Regions from separate parts of the Nocardia sp. NPDC004711 genome, predicted to be linked through region 3. Evidence: riboswitches for the same ligand, from Rfam matches in the RefSeq annotation. Region 3 holds a riboswitch; each other region holds the start of a gene.
The links. Region 3 has a riboswitch for magnesium ahead of ACWEKS_RS14215 (hypothetical protein). Riboswitches for the same ligand answer to the same signal wherever they lie in the genome.
Positions count from the first base shown of each region.

Region 1: linked by a shared signal. The riboswitch ahead of ACWEKS_RS22255 (NRAMP family divalent metal transporter) and the one ahead of ACWEKS_RS14215 (hypothetical protein) in region 3 are both predicted to bind magnesium.
Region 2: linked by a shared signal. The riboswitch ahead of ACWEKS_RS16350 (MgtC/SapB family protein) and the one ahead of ACWEKS_RS14215 (hypothetical protein) in region 3 are both predicted to bind magnesium.
Region 4: linked by a shared signal. The riboswitch ahead of ACWEKS_RS06760 (hypothetical protein) and the one ahead of ACWEKS_RS14215 (hypothetical protein) in region 3 are both predicted to bind magnesium.

Region 1 covers NZ_JBSGCB010000021.1:44,408-48,430, forward strand. Annotated here, with positions in the region: gene ACWEKS_RS22245 (LysR family transcriptional regulator) at 1-353, shown strand, start outside; gene ACWEKS_RS22250 (hypothetical protein) at 594-869, shown strand; gene ACWEKS_RS22255 (NRAMP family divalent metal transporter) at 1,044-2,816, opposite strand; M-box (ykoK) riboswitch at 3,158-3,336, opposite strand; gene ACWEKS_RS22260 (DUF6636 domain-containing protein) at 3,523-3,948, shown strand; gene ACWEKS_RS22265 (molybdopterin-dependent oxidoreductase) at 3,955-4,023, opposite strand, start outside.
Region 2 covers NZ_JBSGCB010000014.1:111,799-115,821, reverse strand. Annotated here, with positions in the region: gene ACWEKS_RS16370 (helix-turn-helix transcriptional regulator) at 1-96, shown strand, start outside; gene ACWEKS_RS16365 (nitroreductase family deazaflavin-dependent oxidoreductase) at 239-679, shown strand; gene ACWEKS_RS16360 (glucose 1-dehydrogenase) at 803-1,567, shown strand; gene ACWEKS_RS16355 (AAA-associated domain-containing protein) at 1,569-2,192, opposite strand; gene ACWEKS_RS16350 (MgtC/SapB family protein) at 2,254-2,967, opposite strand; M-box (ykoK) riboswitch at 3,169-3,344, opposite strand; gene ACWEKS_RS16345 (MFS transporter) at 3,417-4,023, opposite strand, start outside.
Region 3 covers NZ_JBSGCB010000012.1:108,734-112,756, reverse strand. Annotated here, with positions in the region: gene ACWEKS_RS14225 (AfsR/SARP family transcriptional regulator) at 1-157, shown strand, start outside; gene ACWEKS_RS14220 (MFS transporter) at 242-1,480, shown strand; M-box (ykoK) riboswitch at 1,560-1,744, shown strand; gene ACWEKS_RS14215 (hypothetical protein) at 2,100-2,885, shown strand; gene ACWEKS_RS14210 (ABC transporter permease) at 2,922-4,023, shown strand, end outside.
Region 4 covers NZ_JBSGCB010000005.1:187,877-191,899, reverse strand. Annotated here, with positions in the region: gene ACWEKS_RS06770 (NRAMP family divalent metal transporter) at 1-721, opposite strand, end outside; gene ACWEKS_RS06765 (magnesium transporter MgtE N-terminal domain-containing protein) at 718-2,058, opposite strand; M-box (ykoK) riboswitch at 2,163-2,343, shown strand; gene ACWEKS_RS06760 (hypothetical protein) at 2,624-3,040, shown strand; gene ACWEKS_RS06755 (DUF3558 family protein) at 3,138-3,650, opposite strand; gene ACWEKS_RS06750 (DUF3558 family protein) at 3,650-4,023, opposite strand, start outside.

The DNA of each region.
Region 1 (4,023 bases), on a different contig from region 3:
CCGAGATCGACGCGGCCGAACTGGCGCGCAGCCCGCTCATCTATCGCGAACCCGGATCGGGCACCCGGAACTCCTTCGAGCGTGCCATGACCGCCGGAATGCCGGGCTGGGAGCCGAATGTCGCGCTGGAGCTGTCCTCGACCACTGCGATCAAGACCGCCGTCGCCGACGGCATCGCGCCGGCCGTGCTGAGTTCCCTGGCGGTGGCCACCGAACTGGCCGAGGGGATCCTGATGTCGCCCACGGTGACCGGTCTGGATCTGGAAAGACAGCTGCGTGCGGTATGGCCGATCGGACAGAAGCCGACCGGTCCGGCGCGCGATTTGTATGCCATTGCGTGCCGCCCACTCTGAATCGCCCGCGGGAGTCTTCGGGGGAGTTGCGCGCCATTCCGGGGGGGGTTTTGTCCGAAGTGTTGACAGAGTGACGCCCATCACCATAGTGTTCCGGCGCAGGCCCACCGAATTTCCGAAGGGCCGTCGCTGCCTGCACATTCCTCTCGCCATTACAATGTCTTCGCTGAATTCGCAGCCCGAAGACACAAGTGCGCCAACGCCTCCCCGTGGGCGTTATCAAAGGGTTATGGTCACGGCATGGTGCGAACCGCCGCCGCTACCGCAGACCCGGATGAGCCACACATTCCGGCCACTGCTTCGCGGCCAAAGCTAGAGGTTGTTCCCGAATCGCCTGACCCCGAAGCGCCACAGCCCCACTCCTTCGGCGCACACGTCCTGAGCCCGGCCGATATCGCGCGACTCCCGTCCTCGGCCCGGCACCGCATCGCAGCCTTCATCCACCTGCAGGTGGCAACCCTGGAGGAGTGGCCAGAGCCGGTTCTGCCCCCCATTCCCGATCTCGACAATCTCTGACGGTCGTGCACCCCGGGTATTCCCCGAACCGGATTCGTCCAAACCTGTGTGGTGCCGTCCGATTTCATCCCGCACACTGCTGAGCTTCATCGAAAACGTGAGCTTCATCGAAAACGGCCGCAGCCCAAGCACATCGGTGACGATGTCCAGGAACTGCGGCCGCGCCGTGGTTGATCAGCCGCCGATGGACTGGAAGATCTTGACGCCCACCAGGATCACCGCGAGCAGCAGGTAGCCGCGCAGGGCGAACATGCCCACCGTGCGCGCCGTGGAGAACGCCGGTCGCGCCAGGGTGTCGAGCGCGGGGGTGCGCCAGGTGTCGCGGTCCGCCTCCAGAATGGCCTTGCGTTCGGCCTTGGTGAGGCGAGTGGAGTCCAGCTCCTCCACCTGATCCGGATCCAGTCCGCCGAGCTCGGCCGCGGTCCGCTCGGCCCGGCGACGCCGGCCGCGCTGCCAGGCGATGAGCATGCCCGCCCCGCCCAGGACGCCGACCAGCGCGCCCGCGCCGAAGCCGATTTCGAGGGTCGTGGTGGTCAGGTCCGGGAAGAAGGTGGCCGCGGTCAGCGCGAGCGACAGCAGCACCAGCGACCAGACGATGACCCCGGCGACAATGTTCTGCCTGACCGTGTTCACCCACGGGCCGAGCACGGCCTTGTCATTGCAGAGCAGGACCAGGAACACCGTCGCCGAGGGCAGCAGCACCCCGGCCAGCGCCTGCACCCCCTGGGTCAGCAGGCCCAGCACGTGATCGGGGCTGAACGACACCGCGGCGGCGACGCCGAGCAGCGCCGCGTATCCGAGATAGAAGGCCGGCGCCTCGGAGACCTTCCAGTGCAGCGAGTGCCGCCGGCCCAGGGTGTCGCCGAGGGCGTAGGTGGTGGCCAGGCCGACGGCATTGGCGCCGATGAGCGAGGCGTCCAGCAGCAGGATGGCGAAGAGCGCGCCGGCGGTGGTGCCCACGTGGTCGTGCAGCGCGTGGGCGACGGCCCCGGCATCGGTGAAGCTGCCGGCCGCGGCCGTGCCCGCGAGGCCGAAGGTGGTCGCCGCCATGATGGCGACCGCGCCGACCATGACCACGACGATGCCGATCCACAGGTCGATGCGCTCGTAGCGGATCCAGCGGGGAGTGATGCGCTTGTCGACGATATTGGACTGCTGGAAGAACAGCTGCCACGGCGCGACCGTGGTGCCCACGATGGACACGATCAGCAGTAGCAGCGTCGAGTTCAGCCCGCCCGGGAAGGACGGCAGGAATCCGTGCGCGACCTGGGATGCCTTGGGGTGCACCAGGAATGCCAGCGGGAACATGACGATGTTCAGCGCGATCAGTCCGAACAGGAACCGCTCCCAGCGCCGGAACGAACCGCCGGCCACCATGGCGAACAGCGCGACCGCGGCCAGCGGCACGGCGACGCCCTTGGGCAGCCCGAAGTAGTTGAGCGCCATGGAGACACCGATGAACTCGGTGACGATGGTGAGCGCGTTCACGATGAACAGGTCGCCGACGCTGAACGCGCCCCAGAACTTGCCGAAGCGGTCGAAGATCAAGCGCGCGTGGCCGACTCCGGCGACCGCGCCGAGACGGACCACCATCTCCTGGTTCACGTAGAGCACCGGGATCAGCAGCACCAGGGTCCAGACCAGCGCCATGCCGTAGTTCTGTCCGGCCTGCGCGTAGGTGGCCACGCCACCGGCATCGTTGTCGCCGACCATGACGATCAGGCCGGGCCCGATAATGGCCAGCAGCATGCGGAAACGCTGGCGGCGGGAACGGCCTTCGAGGGTGTCGTGCCGGCCGATGGAGCCGAGCGCGCCGACGATATCGCCGACGTGCGCGCTGTCCATGACGGCGCCGGTGGGATGGACGTCGGCGGCGGGCCGGCCGGCTGCGGCGGGCACGGCGACGGTGGAGGTGCGGCGGCTGGAGCCGTTCGCGAAGAAGGCCATGGCCTGTCCCTCGCTTTCGATCATCAGGTGTGCGGGCGTGCGGAATACGCCCGGCCGCCGAGCGAGTTCGGGCACGGATCGACCGGCCCGGGGCACGCGCGGGCTACCGACCGGCGGTGGAACGCCGGGCACGCCTGTGCGGGAAACGGGTCAGCCGGTGACCGGAATGCGGCAAGCCGGGGACGTCTGAAGAGTGAAATCCGTACTCGGATACGGACTATCGCCGGAACTCATTGTTCGTCCCTCACCTCCTTGCCGCCGGGACGTACGTGGACGTCACTACATCGGGTGTCGCATCGCGCACAGCAGGAGGGATCTGGGCTTCGCGCGACGGCGCGGACCCTGCACCCCTCTCGTCAGAGCTTCGGCACTGCACGACGTATCCGGGGGCTCGCGACCCGGGAAGCCACTTCGGATCACCCCTTAATCCGGGGTGATCTGTCCTAACCCTGGGCGTCTCTCGACGTCGTCGGATCAGTGGCCTGTGTTCGTACAGGAGCCTCGCCTAGCGAGGTGCTGACTGGGCAATGGTGAGCCCGGTCGTTCCGCTTGTCAAATCCGGGCCGGTCGGTTCCTCGTAATCTCTTGTGCCCCAACCGATCCGGCCATGGCAACTCCGTGGCAAACCTTCATGGCCACCCGGTCCGTTATCGCATCCGGCGGTGGCGACGATCAACCGGTAAACCTGCCGAACCGGGGAGTCGACATGCAATTTCCGATCCGTGTCCTGACCGCGGCCGCCGCCCTGATCGCCGTGTCCACGCTGGGCCCGGCGATCGCCCAGGCGGCACCGCCCGACTTCGTGCAGTTCCGCACGCCGTCGGGAAACATCGGCTGCCTCGTCTCCGCGACCACCGCGGCCTGCGAGATCTCCCAGCACGACTACGCCACCCCGCCCCGGCCGGAGAACTGCCACCTCCAGTACGGCGACCGCTTGGTCCTGGAGAGCACCGGCGTCGTCGACTTCCACTGCCACGGCGACCGTCTGGTCGAATCCACCGCGGCGGTCCTCGACTACGGGACGAACGTCACCGTCGGCGGCCTCACCTGCCTGAGCACCACCGACTACGTCGAATGCGCCGGGGCGGGCCACGGCTTCCGCCTCTCCCGCCAGGCCTACACCATCGACTGACGGGCCCTACGGCTTTCGATAGTCGGTGAGCAGGGCCAATTCGGCGCAGCTGGGCGTGGCCGCGCGGACCGGGAG
Region 2 (4,023 bases), on a different contig from region 3:
GACCGCCACCTGGTTCTCTACAACCCCCGCGCCGGCACCGACACCGCCGCTCGCCTCGACCAGCTCCACCGCCTCCGGCTGGCCTCGCCCGCCTGAGCTCGCCGGCACCGAATCGTGCTCGCGGGCCGCAACCCAGCAATGTTGACCCTGCTCACATTTCTGGTAATGTTTGCAGCGCTAACTCGACTCTAGTGGCTGTCGTAGAAGGCTTCGATCCATCAGGGACAAGGGACAGGCGTTGAACAAGTACGCACTGAAAGATAGCGGGGCCAAACTGATGAACCTCGCCCACCGGGTCGTCCTCACCGTCAGCGGGAACAAACTGCTGGCCAACCCGTTCGGGATGCCGGTGGTCGAATTGCACACGGTCGGGCGGAAGTCGGGGCTGCCGCGCTCGTGCTACCTGACCGCTCCGGTCCATGACGCCGGCCGGGTCGTGCTGGTCGCCTCGAAGGGCGGCGACGACCGGAATCCCGACTGGTACCGCAACCTCCAGGCGCACCCCGATGCCGAACTGGTGATCTACGGCCGACGGCGAAAAGTGCACGCACACACCGCAGATCACAGCGAGCGAGCCGAACTGTGGCCGCAGATCACCTCGGCATACCAGGGCTACGCGAACTACCAGGAGCGGACCACCCGCGAGATCCCGGTCGTCATCTGTGAACTGAGGGACTGACAACGGTCACCACCGGTGGCGCCCTCGCCGCGCCGGCGGGAGCCGTGCCCGGCAAGGTGGTGGTGGCACACCCACGATAACTGCGCACTGTTAACCCATCACGCGGCCCGGCAGGCTGAAGCCATGACACACAACGGGTTCCGGTTCCAGGACAAGGTCGCGCTCATCACCGGCGGCAGCAGCGGGATGGGGCTGGCCGCCGCGCGGCGGCTCGTCGCGGAGGGGGCGTGGGTGGTCGTGACCGGGCGGGACAAGGACCGGCTGGACACCGCGGTGGCCGAGCTGGGGGAGCGGGCGGTCGGGGCGGCCGGAGACGCCACCGAGCCCGAGGATCTCGCGGCGCTGGCGCGGGTGGTGTCCGAGCGGTTCGGGCGGCTGGATGTGGCGTTCGTGAATGCGGGAATCGGTGCGTTCCAACCTGTTTCGGCGGTCACCGGCGACGAGTTCGATCGGGTGGTGGGGATCAACTTCAAGGCCGCGTTCTTCACCGTGCAGCACATGCTGCCGCTGCTGGTCGACGGGGGTGCGATCGTCCTCAACGCCTCCTTCGCCCCGTATCGGGGCGCGCCCGGCGCCGCACTGTATTCGGCGACGAAGGCGGCGGTGCAGAATCTGACGCGGACGCTGGCGGCGGAGTTGGCGCCGCGCGGAATCCGGGTGAACTCGGTCAGCCCCGGCTACATCGACACCCCCGCCTACCGGGCCGAGGCCTCCGCCGACGCGCAGGCCACCGCGGGGTCACGGGTGGCGCTGGGGCGGGTCGGCGACAGCGACGAGGTGGCCGCCGCCGTCGCGTTCCTGGCCTCCGCGGACGCCTCCTACATCACCGGTCAGGACCTGCTCGTCGACGGCGGCCTCACCACGGTGATCCCGTCGGCGATGGTGTGACTCAGGACGCGCGCAGATCGGCGGCGGGATCGGCGGTGATGCGGCCGGAATCGGTGTCGTAGTCGTACAACTCGGCGTAGCGGCCCCAGTCGATGGCCAGCTCCAGCTGGCGGCGGGCGTCGTCGTCGGAGCAGCCGCGCCGCAGCAGATCGAGAATGAAATCGGCGCCCACCGTCTGATCGCTGCTGCCCACCAGCGCCGAGCAGATGGTGCGCACCAGCGGGGCACGCCGGCGGGCCTGCGCGGCGAAAATCGCCTTGCTGGACCGGATGTCGGCATTGGTGAAATTCGCCCCGACATTGGTCAGCATCACGTCACCGGACTCCACCAGCAGCAGACCCAGCAGCGCCGCCGCGTCGACCAGCGGCATGAGGTCGTCGACCTCGAAATTCAGCTCGTCGGCCACCACCGGCAGGTCGGCGCGGCCGTCGTTGCCGTACACCAGCTCCAGCAGACCCGCGATCCCGCCGACCGAGGCATCGGGCAGCGCCACCGCGAACGGCGTCAACGTATCCGCCGGGGCCGCAGCGACTTCGGTGTCACGGCCGGTGAGCAGACCGTAGATCTGATCGACCAGCGTCTCGAACCCCGGCGTGCGGCGGCTGCGCGGGCGCGGCTGCTCCACCGTGATCTCGGCGATTGCGCCGAAGCCACCCCGCGCGACGGATACGACCGCAACGCGGCGTTCACTCCTCGGCCTCCGCCCGCAGCGGCACCGTGCGCCACCCGACGCTGGTCACCGACGGCTCCAGGCTCAACCGGCTCACCGCGGCCTCCATCTGCCGGTCGTCGCGGCGGTCACCGGTCAACTCCGCCCGCACCTGCACCCGGCCCGGGGAGGTGTCGTGGCTCGAGATCGACACCAGCCGGAAATCGGTGCGCGTCAGCGACTGCACCAGCAGCGCCCGCACATGCGCCTCGTGCGCGTCGTCGGTGTCGGCGTGGAAGGCGTACAACGCCTCCTGGGCCTCGGCCTCGTCGACACCGGGGCGATCCACCGTGCGCGCCACCGTGCGCAGCGCGGTATTGACCACCACCACCGCCACCGTGCCCGCCACCGCGGTCGAATACATGCCCGCACCCGCGAGCGCACCCACCGCCGCCGCACACCACAGCGTCGCGGCGGTGTTCAGGCCGCGGATATTGAACCCGTCGCGCAGGATCACGCCCGCGCCCAGGAAGCCGATACCCGAAACGATCTGTGCCGCAACACGAGTCGGATCCGCCGAGGCACCGTTGAAGCCGTGCGCGGACAGCAGCACGAACAAGGTCGCCCCGGCGGCGACCAGCGAATTCGTGCGCAGTCCGGCCATCCGGGCCCGGAACTGACGCTCGAACCCGATCACCGCGCCCAACCCGACACCCGTGCCGAGCCGCAGCAGCATTTCCCACATGGTCATCTCGATCTCCCAGCGGATGACGGCGCACTCCGGACTCGGACGCTACCGGGGTACGGGTAGCGGCCGGAAGATTGCGGGAGTGACACCGAGTGAACGATTGGCTAACGGAACTCGATCCGGTCCATCGGGCACGACCACCACCTCCTCGACGCCACACGCACGCATGCCAGGGGAGTGGGACCGGCGCGACATCGCCGGTACGGGTACCACCCCTCGTAAGACCTTCAGCACTCCACGGCGTGAACCCGCCACGGGTGGCGGGAGCCGGTCGGGGCATCCCCTTAGCTCGGGGAAACCTGTCCTGATCCGGGGCGTCTCTCGACGTTCGGGATCGCCGGCCTGTATCCGTGAAGGAGCCTCAGCTAACGACGGCACCTTGCGACCAGAAGTAAACACCGGCCCGCCGCGATCGGCAACCCGACGTGAGCGCCGTCGCATTCGCGCACCCGCTAGCGGCGCGCCTCGACCGCGACCCGCGCCACCAGCCGCACCACACACAGCACCGCCACCACCGCCGCGAAGATCTGCACCGCAGCCAGCAAACCGGTCGCGCCCGCCAGCAGGCCGACGCCGATGACCGGGCCGCCGCTGCCGCAATAGGCCATCACGAAATAGGTCGACAGCACATCGGCGTGCCGATCGGCCGGCGCGGCCGCATTGATCGCGGTCAATCCCGACAGGAACACCAGGCCGTGACCGGCCCCGGCCAGCACTGTCGCGAACAACAGCAACGGCAGCGAGGAGACCGCCCCCGCGATCGCCAGCAGTACCAGACCCACCGCCAGCAGCGGGAACCCCGTGAAGTCCAGGGCCCGTTCGGGTTTGCCGTAACCCACCAGCTGCGCCACCGCCCACGCCGCGGGCAGCAGCGCGGCCGCCGCGCCCCCGACCACCAGATTCGCACTGCCCGACAGGGTCGCGGCATAGGTCGGGATCAGCGTGAGGAAGACGCCGACCACCGCGAAACCCAGGAACGCGCCCGTGCCCGCGGCCGCGAAGACCGCACCCATCCCGGCCGGGATACTCGGCCGCCGCGGCCGCCACCGGGTGACCGTC
Region 3 (4,023 bases):
CAATCCCGGCCCCGACGTACGGCAGGCGTGCACCCTCGCCCGGAAAGCGCTGGGGCAGCGCCGATTCCTCTCCGCCCTGAACGAAGGGCGGCGCACCCCCTGCGACCAGGCCGACGTCCTCTTCGCGCAGGCCCTGTACCAGCGCGCTGTCAGCTGACGCCAGCGTCGCATCAGCGCCGCCCGGAAGTGTTGCGAACATGGCGAACACCACCTCCTCCTCCGACACGAGCAGGTGGAAGTAATGGCAGCCCCCATCGCTTCCACCCACGAATCCACCGGCGCCGGAACCCCGATCCGCAATTGGCTCGCCGTCGTGGCGGTATCCACCGCCACCTTCGCGATGGTCACCGTAGAGGCCATGCCGGTCGGCCTGCTCACCCCCATCGGTCACACCTTCGACATCTCTCCCGGCGCGGTCGCATTGACGATCACGCTGCCTGGACTCATGGCCGCCGCGGCCGCGACCACCCTGCCCGTCACGATCGGAAGATCGGACCGGCGTACGGTCCTGATCGGGCTGATCGGGCTGATGCTGGCCGCGACAGTGGTCTCGGCGCTGGCACCGGACTTCGCGATCCTGCTCGCCGCACGTGCCGTCGCCGGCATCGCCATCGGCGGCTTCTGGGCCCTGGCCGCCTCGTGCGCGGTCAGACTGGTTCCCGCGCACCATATTCCACGAGCGATATCGCTCGCGTTCGGCGGTGCGACAGCGGCCAACGTGCTGGGCGTGCCGGCCGCGACGCTGATCGGCAATCTGAGCGGCTGGCGCGTCGCCTTCGCCGCACTGGCCGGATTCGGCGCGGTGGTCGCCCTCGCGCTGCGGCTGCTGCTGCCGCCCCTGCCTGCCACCGAGGTGGTCCGCCCCCGCGCCCTGGCGCGGCAGTTGCGCACACCGGCCGTCCGCGCCGGCGTCATCGCCACCTTCCTTCTGGTGGGCGGGCATTGGGCGGCATTCACTTTCGTCCGGCCCATGCTGCAGGACATCTCCGGTCTGGGCGCCGGGGCAATCGGGCCCGCACAGCTGGCCTTCGGCTTGGCGGGCGTGGCCGGAACCTTCGCGGGCGGCGCCGCCGCCGGCCGCGACCCGCGGCGCGCCCTGGTCGCCGCCGCCGCCCTGCTGGCAGTGACACTCGCACTCTTCCCGCTCATCGCGACCACACCGGTCAGCGGCATCGTGGCACTGCTGGTGTGGGGCACGGCATTCGGCGCGATTCCGGTCGGCGTGCAGACCTGGATCCTGCAGGCCGCCCCCGACCATCCCGAGGCCGCGACCGCCCTGAATACCGCCATGTACAACCTGGCCGTCGCCCTCGGTGCGCTCACCGGCGGCGTGATCGTCAGCTGCACATCGGTGACCGGCGTCCTCGTCACGGGCGCGTTGCTCGGCGTGACCGCCATCGCCGCGGTCATGATCGGCGGGCGGCAGCTGACGCGGCGTGCCGGTGCCCTATCAGCGGCGTCGGCCACAGTCGAAGAATGAGAATGGTGATCGTCGGAGCCACCGGACCGCCGAATCCGGCGCCGTTTTGACTTTTAACGAGTCTTTAACTAGGTTCCCTGTTGCACCTCGATAGGCGAGGCTCCTGCACGAACACAGGCCACTGATCTGACGACGTCGAGAGACGCCCAAGGTTAGGACAGATTTCTCCGGATCAAGGGGTAATCCAAAGTGGCTTTCCGATTCGGAACACTCCGGTTCGGAACACGTCGTGCAGTGCCAAAACTCTGACGAGAGGGGTGTGCGTCCGCCCCGAGAGTTCCGGGCGACCTCCCCCGTGCGTTGACGAATCGCGTTCTACCAGTGAGGAGGTCGGGTAGCACGATGGCACCCGATGATGACCCGGGATCTCCGGGTCGGCCCCTCCGCCTCGGTCCGGGCCGCTAGCCACCACACCAACACCGCGTCGATATCTCGACGCACGCAATTCTCCGATATCACGATGCCGCCCGCGCGGCACCGGACTATTCGCATGCACATTTTACGAATGAATTCGGAGATTCGCATATGTATCCGACCCGTCGGCACCACCGTGCCCGACGGTATTCGATGCTGCCCGGAATCCGATGCGGGCAGCAGTATCCCGAGGGGAAACATCCCGATGAGAATTCGCTTGCTCGCATTCGCCACCGCGGCGATGACCACCGCCGGACTGGTCGCCCCTGCCGCCGCTTCGGCCGCGGCACCCGGACCGGACGCCCGGCTCGCCGACGCTGTGACAGCTCAGGCCGTGTCCGGCGACGCCCGGATCGTGGACCGATCGGTGGTGCTGCGCACCGACCTCGGCACGCTCCGAACCACCACCGACCAGCTGCAGATCCTCGACCCGCAGGGCGTGGTGGTGGGGGCGATCCCGCTGACCATCACGAAGCAGGACACGACGTACCCGATCGACGCCCGCATCGACGGCGACAGCGCCACCCTCACTCCGCGCCCGGATCGGGCCCGACCGGTCAGCACCGAGGAACGACGCATCGCCGCGGAGCTGCACGCCGCCGCGGAGGCGCAAGCCGAAGGCCCTGCGGCACAGCCGATTGCCGATCCCGACAGCTTCGAGGATCGGATGAATACCGTCTTCCAGAATGTCAACAACGAGCTCACCGTGGCCCTGGCGGTGGGCACGCTGCTGGGTGCGGTCATCGGAGCGCCGCTGGGCTGCGTCCTGCTGGGCGCGGGCCAGGGTCTCGCGGTCGGCGCATTGACGTTGGGCACGTTGGCGATTCCGGGCGCCGTCACCGGCTGCCTGGAGGGCGCGGTGGCCGGGGCCGGGATAGGAGTCGTGGTTTTCAACCTGCTCGTCGGCGCACCGGCGGTGCTGGCCTCGGCCGTGCACGCCTTCAACGTCATGACCGCACCGCCCGCGGCCGCCGACGAATCGACCAACTGAGTTGCGACGACGCCGCTCGGAGCGAGGTGAACAGCAATGACTCTTGAATTGGCAATTCCGGACCGCCCCAAGATGACTCCCGAGGTGCCGCGGGCGCGCGGCCGGCTCCGGGCGGTGGACTACCTGATCATCGGCGCGGGCGTGCTGCTGATCCTGGTGGTGCTGCGGCTGTTTCGGGACATGTCGGTGCCCTGGACGCCGGATACGGGAACCGAGTCCGTATCAACCGATCCCGCGAACCTGCCCTATTACGCGGCCCGCACCACGCTGCGCATGTTCATCGGCCTGGTGGCGTCGATCCTCTTCACATTGATCGTCGGCCAGTGGGCGGCGCGCTCGCGGCGGGCCGAGAAGGTGTTCATCCCGGCGCTCGACGTGCTGCAGTCGGTGCCGGTGCTGGCCCTGGTCTCGATCACGGTCACCGCGTTCGTGGGCATGTTCCACGGCTCGTATCTGGGCGCGGAGGCGGCGTGCATCTTCGCCATCTTCACCGCGCAGGCCTGGAACATGACCTTCGCCTACTACCAGGCGTTGCGCAATATGCCCCGGGAGCTGGATGATGCGGCCCGCATGATGCGGCTCACCCGCTGGCAGCGGCTGTGGCAGCTGGAGGTGCCGACGGCCATGGTGCCGATGATCTGGAACGGCATGATGAGCTTCGGCGGCGCGTGGTTCATGCTCGCGGCCTCGGAGGTCATCACGGTATCCGGCCGGGACGAGGCGCTGCCCGGCATGGGTAGCTTCATCGCGGCGGCCACCTCCGAGGCCGAGGTCGGCAATCTCATTATGGGTGCGCTGGTCATGGTGCTCACCATCGTCATGGTGAACGTGGTGTTCTGGCGGCCGCTCACGGCGTGGTCGGAGCGATTCCGGGTGGAGCACACCGAAAGTGCGCAGGCCCCACGGAGTCTGGTGCTCGACCTGCTGCGGCACAGCACGGTGCCGGGCCGGCTGGCTCGGGTGCTACGGCCGGTCGGTGAGCGGGTCGATCGCCTCATGCGGGTCTTCGGGCGCAGCACCCGTTCCGCCTACGACGAGCGTGCGGGCAGCCGCATCGGCGATGTGCTCTTCTTCGGACTGCTCTTCGCCGCGCTCGCCTGGGGCACCTGGGCACTCGCCTCCTACTTCGACAGAACCG
Region 4 (4,023 bases), on a different contig from region 3:
GCGCGACGGTGGTGCCGACGATGGCGATGATCAGCAGCACCGCGTCGGAGGTCCAACTGCCCTCGACACCGGGCACCACGAAATCCTTTCCGGCGCGGCCCCAGTCGGGATGCGACAGCAACAGCATCGGAATCTGCAGCAGGGTGATCAGGATGAAGACGAACATCGCCCGTTCCCACCGCCGGAAGCTGCCGGTGGCCATGATCGCCACCAGCGCCGCGGCCGCCACCGGCACCACGACGTACTTCGAGATGCCGAAATACTCCGCGGCCAGGCTGACACCGATGAACTCGGTCACGATGGTGAGAAAGTTCAGAACGAAGAGATCGCCCACCGAGAACCAGCCCCAGCCGCGGCCGAAGCGCTCGTTGATGAGCCGCGCATGCCCGACGCCGGTGACCGCGCCCAGGCGAACCACCATCTCCTGGTTGACGATCAGTACCGGGATCAACAGCAGCAGCACCCACAGCAGGCTGTAGCCGTAGTTCTGCCCGGCCTGCGCGTAGGTGGCGACACCGCCGGCGTCATTATCACCGACCATGACGATCAGCCCGGGGCCGATAATGGCCAGCAGCGTCAGCATCCGGGTCTTGAACGTGCGCGAATGCTCGATGTCACCGATCTTGATCTTGCCGAGCGCGCCCTCGATATCGCCCAGGTGCGCCGAATCCAGCACGGCCGACCGATGATTCGCGGAACGGTTCTCCTCGGCATCGGTCATGGCCGTGCCGCGCCGTCCGAGTCGTCGCCGGATCCGGTCGCGACCGGCCGGGCCGGCCGGGGCGCGGGTTCACGGCGCCGCCAGTCCTCGGGAATGACATCCTCGAGCACATCGTCGACGGTGACCACGCCGAGCACCCGATCGGCGTCGTCCAACACCGGCACGGCGTACAGGTTGTAGTCAGCCATCAACAGGGCGATGTCGGTGATATCGGTCTCGGGCGCGACCCGCACCGGATCGTCGTCCATGAGGCCGGCGACCGGCGTCGCCGGGTCGGCCTGCAGCAGCGCGATCACCGAGACCACGCCCACCAGCCGGCCGGAGTCGAGTACGTGCACTTTCAGCAGGGCCTCCGGCTGCAATGCGTGCGCGGCGGAGACCACCGAAAGCGCCTGTGCCGCCGTAGCGTCCAGCGGACACGAGACGAAGTCGACGTTCATCAGCCCGCCGGCGCTGTCGGGATTGAACCCCATCAGCGTGACGACCTTGACGCGCTGCCCGGGCGGCATCAGGTCGAGCACCCGCCGGCGGCGCGATTGCTTGAGTTCGATGACGGAGTCGGCCGCGTCGTCGGCGCGCATGCGCCCGAGCAGCGCCGCGACTTCCGCATCGGACATATCGTTGAGCAGGCGGCTGGACTTGTCGGAGTCGAGCTCCTCGAATACATCCGCCTCCAGTTCAGGGTCGTCGTGCACTTGATCCAGGATCTCGTCCTGCTCGTGCTTGTCCGCGTCCTCCAGCAGGTCGGCGATCTCAGCGGGCTTGAGCCCGCGCAACCGGCTGCTGAGCCGCAGGGTCAGCGACTGCTCATGGCCGATCAGCGGCTCGAACGCCTTCCAATCCCGGGAGGCGTGACCGCCGCCGGACTTGATCAGCCCGAACAGGCGAGCCGGGCGGCGGGTGTCCAGTCGCGCCAGCACCCAGCCCGAATCGGAGTCGTCGGGCACGCCGACCCGATCGAGCTCGACATCGTAGGCGTGCACCAGCTCCACCGCCTCCACATCGATCAGCCGGTGACCCAGGATGTCCGCGCGCAGCAGCACCTCACCCGCACGCCGCTCGAAGGACCGCAGGTCGACCTTGTTGACCGAGAGAACGATGCGATCGGCTTCGAACAGCCGGATACGTTCGGCGGAGACGAACACATCGCGCCCGCCCATCCCGACGACCACGCCGATCACCGGCGGATAGGCGTCGCCACCCGGCAGGCGCACGATGAGGTCGTCCACGCGGCCGATGGGCTCCCCCGACGCGGCGATCACCGGCGCCTTCAGCAACTGCGACAGATGCACCGTCGCAACCGATTCCGGCTTCGACCATACTGTGGGTTCGGTCATATGCGCTCCTGACTCGGCGACCCGGAATTCCGGCGGCCACGGGCGAACATTGCATGTCCGAATTTGACGAATCAATCCTCTACTGCCAGACTTTGCGGCGTCAATCAGCACCTCGCTAGGCGAGGCTCCTGTACGAACACAGGCCACTGATCCGACGACGTCGAGAGACGCCCAGGGTTAGGACAGGTTTCCCCGGATTAAGGGGTCACCCGAAGTGGCTTCCCAACGTCATTGTCATTGGGGATACGTCGTACAGTGCCGAAGCTCTGACGAGAGGGGTGCTCGCCCTCCGGCCTGCTGCCGTGGCGACTCCTCGTGTGCACCCTGGTCAGCGCCCTCGTGCGCTCCGGCCGCAAGGAGGTGAGGACGACCCATGACCCCCGGCGATAGTCCGTATCCGAGTGATCCGTTCCACTCACCCGTTTGCGGGTGGAAACACGCCACACGACTCTGACCTTTCACCACACCACGCACGATGCGTATCCCCATGACGCGGCCGTGTAATACGTGCTGGCCTTTCCACCCTCATTCGAAATCATCCACCCAGAATTTCGGAGGTTCGCCAATGAGGAAAATCACCGCGTACACCCTGGCCGCCACCGTCCCCGCCCCTGCCCTGTCCGCGCCGGTGCCGAAGACCGTCGCGAGCCAGGCCGACCAGGATGCCGCGTTCGCCGCGGCGGTCAACCAGTTCGGTCTGGCCACCTCGATGGGCACCCTGATCGGCACCCTCATCGGCGGCGCGGCCGGTTGCGCCATCGGCGCCGCGGGCGGCGCCATCGCCGGCGTCACGGTCATGTCGGTGCCGACCGGCATCGCGGGCGGCCTCACGGGCGCCGCCATCGGCATTCCGCTGGGTGCGGCGGCCGGTCTGGTGCTGACCGGCGTGCCCGCCGCCATCGCGGTCGGCATCGGCCTGGCCCAGCGCCTGTCCGCGCCCGACTCCACCCCGGCTCCCGCCGGCGCGGCGCCTGCCGTCTAGCGGGCTAGTCCGATTGTTTCGGTGAAACCCGTTGCGGCGATGAGGGTCTCGCCCCTCACCGCCGCTGTCTTCTTGTCCGGCAGTAGGTTGGGAACGGTCACACACCGTCTACCGAGAGGGTGGCCTGCATGAGAGTCATGGCCCCCGCGCACGGGTCCGGTTGCGCCGCGTGGTCGCGGTTCTGGACCCACCAGGTGACGGTGCCGGTGTCGGAGGCGGTCACGGCGCAGGTGCTCGGATCCTTCGGGTCACGCCAGTACATGCCGCCGAAGTGCTTGATCACCAAACGCTCGACCTGATAACCGAATTGGTCAGCGATCTGGACCTCACGGCTCAGGGTGTCGTTCTCCAGCCAGGCGTAGGTGATGTCGACCGCACCGCCGTTCGGACTGGTGGCGGTCCAGTTGCAGATGGTGGGGGCGCTCTGCTGTCTGATGCCCGAGACGTGCAGGTTGCTCGCGATCTTCTGATCCTCCAGCGGGCCGCAGCCGGCCAGCAGGTTCGGGGCGTCGGCGGCGCGCACGGGCGATTCCTTCGGGCCCTGCGAGCACCCCGAGAGTGCGGCGATCAGTAAGGCCGCCAAGGCGATTCGCGTTCGAACCCGACGCATTACCCCTGCCCGGCCTTCGTCAGAGTGGACGCCGCCAGCTGTTCCAGTCCCTTGCAGGGCTCCTTGGCGGTCTCGGTAATCGCGGCCCGCTCCGACCAATCGATGAAATCGCTGTCCCCGAACGGAAGTGCCACCTCGCACGACTGCGGCCCCTGCCATTCGATGCCGGATTGCCCGCCCACCTGAACGTCGGACGGGCGCGCGTCGGTGATCTGAGTCCGCCGGTCCGCGAGCGGACTGCCCCGGAACCAGTGGAATACCACCGCGTAGTCACCGCCCGCGGGCCGCTGCCATGCACATCCCAGCGGATTCACCGCCACTCGCTGCAGCCCATTGAGCCCGGTCGCCTGGCCGACATCGGCATCGGCCACCC